DNA from 3 places in the Lacrimispora sanguinis genome. Region 3 is predicted to be linked to each of the others. Evidence: riboswitches for the same ligand, from Rfam matches in the RefSeq annotation. Region 3 holds a riboswitch; each other region holds the start of a gene.
What was found. Region 3 has a riboswitch for thiamine pyrophosphate ahead of thiC (phosphomethylpyrimidine synthase ThiC). Riboswitches for the same ligand answer to the same signal wherever they lie in the genome.
Positions count from the first base shown of each region.

Region 1 (3,353 bases), 1.8 Mb from region 3:
GGATCGATATATCCCCACGTTTCCACATCCGCCTGATATTTATCCGCAAGATATTTCTGGCTTTCCATTACCAGCTTTTCATCAAGCTCCGGCGCTGCCTTAAGTAATATACGGGCTGCCCCTTCCGGGTCCTTTTCTGCATCCTCATACCCTTTGCTCACAGCCCTTAAAAATGCTTTGGCTGTCTCAGGGTCCTGCTTTAGGAATTCATTTCCCGCAATAATAACCGGTGTGTAATAATCAAACGCCGGATTTAAATCTGCAAATGCAAAGTAATCCGTATCAAGGCCTTCTACTTCCATCTTAATACCTGCCCATGCATAGAAGATCCAGATGGCATCCACTGATTTTGACTTTAATGCGGAAACCTCATCCGTAACAGTGCTTGGAATCAGCTGCACCTTGGAAAATTCCCCTCCATCGGACTCCACCACATCTTTGACCATGGCCTTTTCCACCGGAATATCCCAGGTGGCATATTTCTTTCCTTCCATTCCTTTTGGAGAAGCAAGTCCTTCGCCCTTTCTGGAAATAATACCGGAGGTGTTATGCTGAATAACCGCTGCTACTGCTGTAATCGGAAGGGCATTTTCCCCTGCCAGAGCCGGAGCCATGGAGTCCTGAAAGGACATTCCAAACTGGGCTTTTCCAGAGGCTACCAGAACTGCCGCCCCATCCTCAGGTGGCTGAACGATTTCTACCTCAAGCCCTTCATCCTTAAAATATCCCTTTTCCTCTGCCACATAAAGTCCGGTATGATTGGTATTGGGCGTCCAGTCTAAAACAAATGTTACTTTTTTTAAATCCGATGCATTTGTATTTGCTGCCTGTTTCCCGGTTCCCCCGCAGGCAGTGAGAAATACGGCAGCGGCTGCCGCCATAAGAATTGCCAAACCTGTTTTCTTCATTTTATCCTCCAATTCTATCCTATCACTGTTTATCCCATGGCATGCATTTCTTAGAAAGCATGTCCACGCCTTTCATAAGAAGAAGACTGATGGCCGATATGAGAAAAATGACCGCAAACATCTTATCAAAGGAGAACGATTTTTTCACCCGGGTCATGTAGACTCCCAGCCCGCCAAAGCCTCCCAGCCATTCGGAGATGACTGCCCCGACCACGGCATAGGAAACTGAGATCCGAAGGCTTGCAAAAAACTGCCCCATAGCTCCGGGAAGCTTAATATAGCGAAATATTTTTACTCTTCCTGCTCCCATGGATTTTAAAAGGTTCACGGCATCCGGATTCACTGACTTAAAACCGGTAAGCATGCCCACGGTAATGGGAAAAAAGGTAGTCAATACGATGAGGATTACCTTAGGAGCCATTCCGTAGCCAAACCACAATACCAAAAGAGGGGCAATGGCTACTGTGGGAACGGTTTGTGTCAGAACCACAAGGGGATAAAAAGCTCGGTAAAGGCCTTCAAAATGATCCATGATCACAGCGATCACAAAACCAGTTGCCACCCCCAGGAAAAGCCCGGTAAACGCCTCGGCGAGAGTGACTCCCGCATTGACTGCCAGTACTGGGAATTCCGTTACAAATGCCCTTCCCACACTGATGGGTGAGGGGAGCAGAAAGCGGTCCACAAGACCGAAAGAACTGATCCCCTGCCACAAGACCAAAAGTCCAAAAACCGCAGAGCAGGACCAAAGCTTACTTGTGATGCTTTGTGACTTTCTTTTCAATGGTAAGTACCTCCCCTTCCGGCCGGTAGGTGACTTTGATATAAGCGGCTACAGAAGGAGCACCTGCCCTTATGGCAATGTGCTGACATTCCTTAACAATGTCCATGAGTTCATCATAATCCCCTTCAATGGCGGTTTCAAAAGGCCCTACATAATAGTTCAGACCGGTACTCTTAATATAATCAATCACCTGGTCAACGATACGGATCAATTCCTCATCATTCTTTGCCTCCGGCAATGTTTGGATCGCTACGCTTGCATTCATATCTTTTCTCTCCTTTTATCATTAATAGAAATCAAAAACCCGCCCGGATATCCGGGCGGGTGAACAGGCTTAGCCTGAAAGCTTCCTACGCTGGCATTATCCAGATCAGGTTACAGGGTTTAAAGCAATACTGCCTTATCTCAGCCGGACTTTCTCCAGCACCCCTTTTCAATTTTCATTGCAAGTATACAACGGTATGGTCAGAAAGTCAAGCAACCTTCTGACGGAGCCGGTAAGCCGGCTCCAATGGTTTCATGCATATCAGACACAGTCAGCGTTTTCGCATTCACAGGGTTTTACGATAATGGAGGATATCTTCTGCCCATCTAGGTATCCGCAGGCGGCAAGTCCGGCCTGAACCACTGAGTTCCAGTTCTTTGCAGAAAGCTGATAGGTGGTCTCATCATCTAAGACCACAGTACATGCCTCCTCCATAGGGCAAGTCTCCGAATAAACGACTTTATACATGTTCTTTCGGCTAATGGCTCCGATCTCCTCCAGGATATTGACCATCCGGTAAACGGTCGCAGCGCCGATGGTCTCGTCAACGCCTGATGCCTTATAATAAATCTCCTTGCAGCTGGAGCATTCATGCTCCAATATGATATCTAACAGCGTACTGCGCTGCTTCGTGATTCTGCAGCCCTTTTCCTTCAGCTTTTCAATGATCAGTTCTTTCTGCATCTTAGTCCTGTGATAGCTTCTGGAATCAGGCGTTTTTCTTTTCTCAATAATATTCGTTCGTTTCTCCATTTGCGCGCCTCCGCTTATTTCTTCCAGCTGCCGCCTCAATTAATGGCAATGGCCTCCGCAATGTTTACAATCTCCGCCGCACTGAATGGATTTTCCGCTCTTTTTGTCATTGATCATGCTTCTTACTGCCAATGACACCAACCCGGCAACAACGATAAAAACAACAAGTGTTCCCATAAAGTACCTCCTTATATTTTGAGCCTGCAGATAAGGTGCAGGCTCTCATGGGGCAAGCCTACTTAGCTCCTGCCACGCTGTTTAAATGAATTTTTGTTACTTTTTCTTCCTTTGACGGTCTTATGAGCAGGTAGATGAATCCTGCAATCAGCGCAAAGGCAACGACTGTAAAGATCCCAAAAGCACCTGTAGAAATAAGAGTGCCGATCTGATAAACACAGAGAGATACTACATAAGCCAGAAGGGTCTGATATCCGATCGCAATCCAGAACCATTTTGCATTATTCATCTCTCTCTTAATGGCGCCCATAGCCGCAACACAGGGAGCGCAGAGAAGGTTGAATACCAGGAAGGAGTAAGCGGCAACAGCTGTCATGCTTCCTGCAAGAGTGCCCCAGATTTCCGATCCGTCTTCCGCCACTTCCGCAAAACCGTAAAGAATACCAAAGGTTCCTACTACGTTTTC
Region 1 covers NZ_CP173277.1:2,090,775-2,094,127, forward strand. Annotated here, with positions in the region: gene ACHZES_RS09765 (ABC transporter substrate-binding protein) at 1-908, opposite strand, end outside; gene ACHZES_RS09770 (ABC transporter permease) at 931-1,692, opposite strand; gene ACHZES_RS09775 (thiamine-binding protein) at 1,661-1,957, opposite strand; TPP riboswitch at 2,021-2,133, opposite strand; gene ACHZES_RS09780 (transcriptional repressor) at 2,219-2,710, opposite strand; gene ACHZES_RS09785 (FeoB-associated Cys-rich membrane protein) at 2,750-2,887, opposite strand; gene feoB (ferrous iron transport protein B) at 2,946-3,353, opposite strand, start outside.
Region 1: another riboswitch for thiamine pyrophosphate. It lies ahead of ACHZES_RS09775 (thiamine-binding protein); the one in region 3 lies ahead of thiC (phosphomethylpyrimidine synthase ThiC).

Region 2 (3,353 bases), 340 kb from region 3:
AAAGAGTAGCCATTGTGGGCAGAAGCATGGTAGTTGGCCGTCCTTTATCCATGCTGATGCTGAAAGAGAACGCTACGGTTACCATCTGTCACACTCGTACAGAAGATTTAAAGGAAACCTGTAAAAATGCTCAGATCCTTGTGGCTGCTGCCGGACGTGCAAGGATGGTGGATGCATCTTTTGTAGGAACGGATGCCATTGTGGTTGATGTAGGAATCAATGTGGACGAAGACGGAAAACTTTGCGGAGATGTGGATTTTGACTCCTTAGAAGGAACCGCCTCCATGGCAACTCCAGTACCGGGAGGAGTAGGAGCGGTAACAACGGCTGTGCTGGCTAGGCATTTGGTAATGGCAGCACTCAAAAAATAAAATAGGAAAGTTCGTGGGTAGACTGTAACCTAAAGTGAAGACACAGAAAATGTGTTGTGAGCTATTAAGGTTACAGTTTACTTTTTTTGCGTAAAACAAGAAAACAGAGGCTCAATGGCCTCTGTTCATTTATCCGTTTAAAGCCTGCCGCTTCACCTGTCCGATAGCTCCCAGTACTGGTGGGAAATACAGGACTAATACGGTTAATACCAACTCTGGCAGGATATAAGTGGCATTATAACCCAGAGTATAAACCAATGGGGGTATGCCCTCCGGTGTATAGGATGCAAAGAATATATAACCGGAGATAACATGGAATAAGTACCGACCCGTAACGCCCACAATATATCCGGCTACAAGACCGTGCTTTTTATTACTGAACAGACCGGAAAGCCCCAAAGCACCGAATGCCAAGGGATAGTCAAGAAGAACCTGGATCGGAGCGAATATATAGGGATTCGTGATAAACTGTAAAATTCCGTAGGCTACACCGGTCGTGATCCCGGCCTTTACACCGTAAACATAACCGATGAGGCAGATGAACATCATGGAAAACAGAGTGACGGAACCGCCAAAAGGAAGGGAAGCTACTTTGATAAAGGAAGTTACCGTTGCAAGCGCCATCGCGCCTGCGCAGTAAACCAGCTGGCGGGTCTGCAGCTTTTGAGATTTAGAAGACGATCTGCCAAGAAGATGCAGGGCAAAAAAGATTGCAGCAAATAGAACAATCACCAGCAAGTATCCTGCCGGCTTTAATAAATACTCTTCACTTTCCGCAGAGTAAGTTAGAAAAAATGACATAAAAAATCCTCCTTTGTGTGCGCAGGAGGGGACTACTATTGCTTCCTTACGCCGGCATTATCCGGTTCAAGTAGTGAGGGTTTGGTTTCTACCAATCTCAGCCAATGGCTCCCCTAGCGTGTGTAATTTATACAATTTTGCTGTGAGTATAGCGCAAATACACAGGCTTGTCAAGCCTTATCAAGTCATGTTTTTGCATGTCTGATCCATAACCAAATTGTAAATTCAGTATAAAAATGCAAATTAAGCACAACCTAGTAAAAGCAGTAAAGTTGAAATAAGGTCCGCTTGATTTATTATTAACAAATTGGAGATACGGAGGTTGTTTTCATGACAGGCTTTATTATTGCTCTTATATCCGGAGCGCTTATGAGCATACAGGGAGTTTTTAACACGGGAGTGACAAAGCAGACCAGCATGTGGGTTTCTACAGGCTGGGTACAGCTGACTGCATTTTTGACCTGCCTCATTCTGTGGTATTTTTCCGGCAGGGAGAACATTACCGGTCTATTTGACGTACAGCCAAAGTACTTATTGATTGGCGGAGTTTTGGGTGCATTCATTACCTATACCGTAGTTAGGAGTATGGGAACCCTGGGGCCGGCCAAAGCGGCTCTGATTATTGTAATTTCCCAGATCATTGTTGCCTACGCCATCGAGTTGTTTGGCTTGTTCGGAGTAGAAAAGGTAGGATTTGAATGGAAGAAGCTGATCGGCGCGGTTGTTGCCATTATCGGAATCATGATATTTAATTAATTTGGAAATAGTGCTTGTATTTACTTATTTCTTTAGGTAGAATAGTAACATAGGCTGAAGATGGTATCCTTTTTTGGAGATTTTTGTAAGAGGAGGGATATCATGGATTACAAGAAAGTTAAAATCATCCTTATCGCCCTGTGTGTCTTAGGGGCGGGTGTTTGTTACGGCTTGAGCAGAAGCCAGGAGGTTCGCAGGCCAGGGATTTCTCTGTCAGAGGAATCAGCTTTATCTTCCAGGGAAACGGTTACCGGAATTGGAGCAGGTGATGGCCCGGCGGCTTTAACGGCAGAAGAGGACAGTTTAGGAAGTGCAGGAGAGGAAACGGCCCTGCCTTTCTATGTACATATCTGCGGAGAAGTTATTTCTCCCGGTGTTTATGAGCTTAAAGAAGGAAGCCGGGTTTTTCAGGCAATCGAGAAAGCAGGCGGAGTCACAGACCAGGCTGCGGCAGAATATTTAAATATGGCGGAGCAGGTCAAGGACGGCATGAAGATCGTGGTCCCTGGCAAGGAAGAGGTGGAAGCGGCGAAGGCCAGGGGAGAGATATCCCTACAGGCAGAGGCTTCATCCAACGTACAAAAAACCAAGGTGAATTTAAATACAGCCACCAAAGAGGAACTGATGACCCTGCGGGGAGTCGGAGAAGCTAAGGCAGCTGATATCCTTAAGTATCGGGAGAGCCAAGGCGGATTTCAGAAGATCGAGGATATTATGAAGATATCCGGCATCAAAGATGCGGCGTTTCAGAAAATAAAAGATGATATAACGGTTTGAAATAGAGGATAGAGGTGTAGTATGGCAAGCGTTTTAGTAGTTGATGATGAAAAACTCATCGTAAAAGGAATGAGATTCAGTCTGGAACAGGACGGTATGGAAGTGGACTGTGCCTATGACGGAGAGGAAGCCATTAATCTGGCAAAGCAGAAAGAGTATGATGTGGTCCTGTTGGATGTCATGCTTCCCAAATACGACGGATACGAAGTGTGTCAGGCCATCCGGGAATTTTCCGAGATGCCTATTATCATGCTTACAGCAAAAGGCAATGATATGGATAAGATCCTGGGCCTGGAATACGGTGCCGACGATTATATCACAAAGCCTTTTAATATTCTTGAGGTAAAGGCCAGGATTAAGGCTATCCTGCGCCGGAATTCAAAGAAGAACAAGCGGGATAACCAGGAAGACAGCCAGGTGATAAAAGAAGGCGATTTAAAGCTGGACCGGGACAGCAGGAGAGTGTTTATTGCTGAGAAAGAGATTAATTTAACTGCAAAGGAATTTGATCTTTTGGAACTTCTTACCTGCAATCCGGGTAAGGTTTACAGCAGGGAACAGCTTCTTACTTACGTATGGGGAAATAAAGCCATGGATACGGGGGATGTACGGACGGTAGACGTTCATGTAAGGCGTCTGCGGGAGAAA
Region 2 covers NZ_CP173277.1:4,270,780-4,274,132, forward strand. Annotated here, with positions in the region: gene ACHZES_RS19820 (bifunctional 5,10-methylenetetrahydrofolate dehydrogenase/5,10-methenyltetrahydrofolate cyclohydrolase) at 1-371, shown strand, start outside; gene thiT (energy-coupled thiamine transporter ThiT) at 501-1,172, opposite strand; TPP riboswitch at 1,199-1,297, opposite strand; gene ACHZES_RS19830 (DMT family transporter) at 1,503-1,928, shown strand; gene ACHZES_RS19835 (helix-hairpin-helix domain-containing protein) at 2,031-2,705, shown strand; gene ACHZES_RS19840 (response regulator transcription factor) at 2,727-3,353, shown strand, end outside.
Region 2: another riboswitch for thiamine pyrophosphate. It lies ahead of thiT (energy-coupled thiamine transporter ThiT); the one in region 3 lies ahead of thiC (phosphomethylpyrimidine synthase ThiC).

Region 3 (3,353 bases):
TTCAGAGCATCATTGGAAAAGAGGTCCGTTCTCAGCTTCTGGAAGCAGAGGGTAAGCTTCCTGATATGGTGATTGCCTGCGTGGGAGGCGGAAGCAATGCCATGGGAATCTTCCATGAATTTGTAAACGAGGCTTCCGTAAAGCTGGTGGGCTGCGAGGCCGCAGGACACGGCATTGAAACAGGAAAGCACGCAGCCACCATTTCCACCGGCTCCCTTGGAATCTTCCACGGAATGAAGTCCTATTTCTGCCAGGATGAGTACGGCCAGATCGCCCCTGTTTTTTCCATTTCCGCAGGACTTGATTATCCCGGCATCGGACCGGAGCATGCGGCCCTTCACGACTCAGGAAGAGCCAGCTACGTTTCCATTACGGATCAGGAATCCGTGGAAGCCTTTGAATACTTATCCCGTCTGGAAGGAATCATTCCGGCAATAGAAAGCGCCCATGCCGTAGCCTATGCCAGAAAGATTGCTCCTTCCATGGGAAAGGATGAGGTCATTGTTATTAATCTATCAGGGCGTGGTGACAAGGATGTGGCAGCCATTGCCCGTTACAAGGGGGTTGAAATCTATGAGTAGAATTAGCGAAGTATTTTCTAAGGGGAAGGCATTCATTCCATTTATTACAGCAGGGGATCCTGACCTTGCCACCACCGAAGAGCTGGTTCCTGCTATGGCCGAGGCCGGAGCGGATTTAATCGAGCTCGGAATCCCTTTTTCTGACCCGATTGCAGAAGGCATCGTAATCCAGGAAGCCGATATGCGGGCTCTGGCGTCAGGAACTACCACGGATAAGCTTTTCGAGACCGTAAAACGGATACGCAAAAAAACCGATGTTCCGTTGGCTTTTATGACTTATATCAATCCGGTTTTCGTATATGGCAGCGAACGTTTCTTAAAAAATGCGGCGGACTGCGGCATTGACGCCCTGATCGTACCGGATATGCCCTTTGAGGAAAGGGAGGAACTGCTGCCCTACTGCAGGAAGTACGGGATCGAACTGATTTCCCTCATCGCACCCACTTCCAGGGAGCGGATACGGACCATTGCATCTGGATCGGAAGGATTTATTTACTGCGTTTCCTCCATGGGCGTGACAGGAGTGAGATCAGAAATCAATACCGACATTGGCGAAATGATTTCCTTCGTAAAGGAGGCAAAAGATATTCCCTGCGCCATCGGCTTTGGGATCTCCACCAAAGAGCAGGCCAGGGAGATGAGTAGGCATGCGGACGGCGTCATTGTGGGCAGCGCCATTGTAAAAATTGCCGCAAAGTATGGAAAAGACTGTGTTGAGCCTGTCTGCGACTACGTAAGGGAAATGAAGTCCGCCATATCCGGCTGATTGCCGGTAAGGGATGTTTTCCTTGACAAGGAGGAGGGGGAATGCTACACTAGTGCCACAAGAGGGAGCTCGTAGGCGGGCTGAGAGGAAGTAATCAACTTCGACCTTTATAACCTGATTTGGGTAATGCCAACGTAGGGATTCATATGGGATGATTGCATATTTCCGAGCCTATACCTGTTGGTATGGGCTCTTTTTCTTGTTCTTTACCAAAAGCCCTTACAATCCCTCCGTTTGCGAGAAAAAAGGAGGAATAAACATGAATTACACCACACAAATGGATGCCGCAAGAAAAGGCATTCTGACAAAGGAACTGATGGCAGTTGCTGAACACGAACAATGGGAGCCGGAAAAGCTGCGGGAACTGGTAGCGGAAGGAAAAGTCGCCATTCCGGCTAATAAAAACCACAGCTGCTTAAAGCCCAGCGGGATCGGCTCCATGCTGAGAACAAAGATCAATGTGAATCTGGGTACGTCCAGGGATTTGAATGATCTGGATATGGAGCTTTTGAAAGTAAAGGACGCAGTTCTCATGGGGGCAGAGTCCATTATGGATTTAAGCTCCTTTGGAGATACCCGGAAATTCCGCAAGAAGCTGACAGGAGAATGTCCGGCTATGATTGGTACGGTTCCGATCTACGATGCTGTGGTTTATTATCACAAACCCCTTCGGGAAATCACCGCCGAGGAATGGATAAAGATCGTGGAGATGCATGCGGAAGACGGGGTGGACTTCATGACCATTCACGTTGGGATCAACAAGCAGACTGCCAAAAGATTCAAGGAAGCAAAAAGGCTGACTAACATTGTTTCAAGAGGCGGGTCCATCATCTTTGCCTGGATGGAAATGACCGGGGAGGAGAACCCCTTTTATGAGCACTATGACCGCATACTGGAAATCTGCCAGAAGCATGACGTGACCTTAAGCCTTGGAGATGCCTGCCGTCCAGGGTGTATTGAAGATGCGTCGGATATTTCCCAGGTGGAGGAGCTGGTGACTCTTGGGGAACTGACAAGAAGGGCCTGGGAGAAGGATGTACAGATCATTATTGAAGGCCCCGGCCACATGCCCCTGGATCAGATTGCAGCCAATATGAAAATACAGCAGACAATCTGCAAGGGAGCCCCTTTTTATGTCCTCGGGCCTCTTGTCACTGATATTGCGCCCGGATATGACCATATTACCGCAGCAATCGGCGGAGCAGTGGCCGCTGCTGCCGGAGCAGCGTTTCTCTGCTATGTAACTCCTGCGGAGCATTTAAGACTGCCGGATGAAGCAGATGTGAAGGAAGGTATCATTGCGGCCCGGATTGCAGCCCATGCAGCGGATATTGCAAAAGGCATCCAAGGTGCTAAGGAATGGGATCATAAGATGAGCGATGCCAGAAAACGGCTGGATTGGGAAACCATGTTTCAGCTTGCCATTGATCCGGAAAAGGCCAGACGCTACCGTGCCGCATCAAAACCGGAAAAAGAAGATACCTGCTCCATGTGCGGCAATTTCTGCGCCATGAAAAATATGAACCGGATCCTAGACGGAGAGATCGTTGATATATTTGATGAATGATATTTTGTGGAAAGTCAATCAGATATTTGCAATCTGCAACCCTGCTTGTCAGGTTGGAATTACATAGATAGGAGGAACTTTCATGAAAGATCAAATATCACAAACAACTTATAGCAAATCTTCTGCTGGTTCAAGAGTACGGGTGAAAAAGCTGGTGATCAGCGGAATGCTGACAGCCCTTACCGTGGCACTCTCAGGTTTTTCCATCCCGGTGGGATCTTCCAAATGCTTTCCGATACAGCATCTGGCTAATGTTATAGCCGGGGTGTTCTTAGGACCTGTCTATGGTGTTTCCATGGCGTTTTGTACTTCTCTCATACGAAATCTCATGGGAACCGGGAGCCTGCTTGCCTTTCCGGGAAGCATGGCTGGCGCATTTCTTGGAGCTTATCTGTATCAAAGAACCAGGAAGCTTTTGCCCGCCTATCTTGGAGAAGTG
Region 3 covers NZ_CP173277.1:3,927,878-3,931,230, reverse strand. Annotated here, with positions in the region: gene trpB (tryptophan synthase subunit beta) at 1-581, shown strand, start outside; gene trpA (tryptophan synthase subunit alpha) at 574-1,347, shown strand; TPP riboswitch at 1,399-1,505, shown strand; gene thiC (phosphomethylpyrimidine synthase ThiC) at 1,607-2,914, shown strand; gene thiW (energy coupling factor transporter S component ThiW) at 2,997-3,353, shown strand, end outside.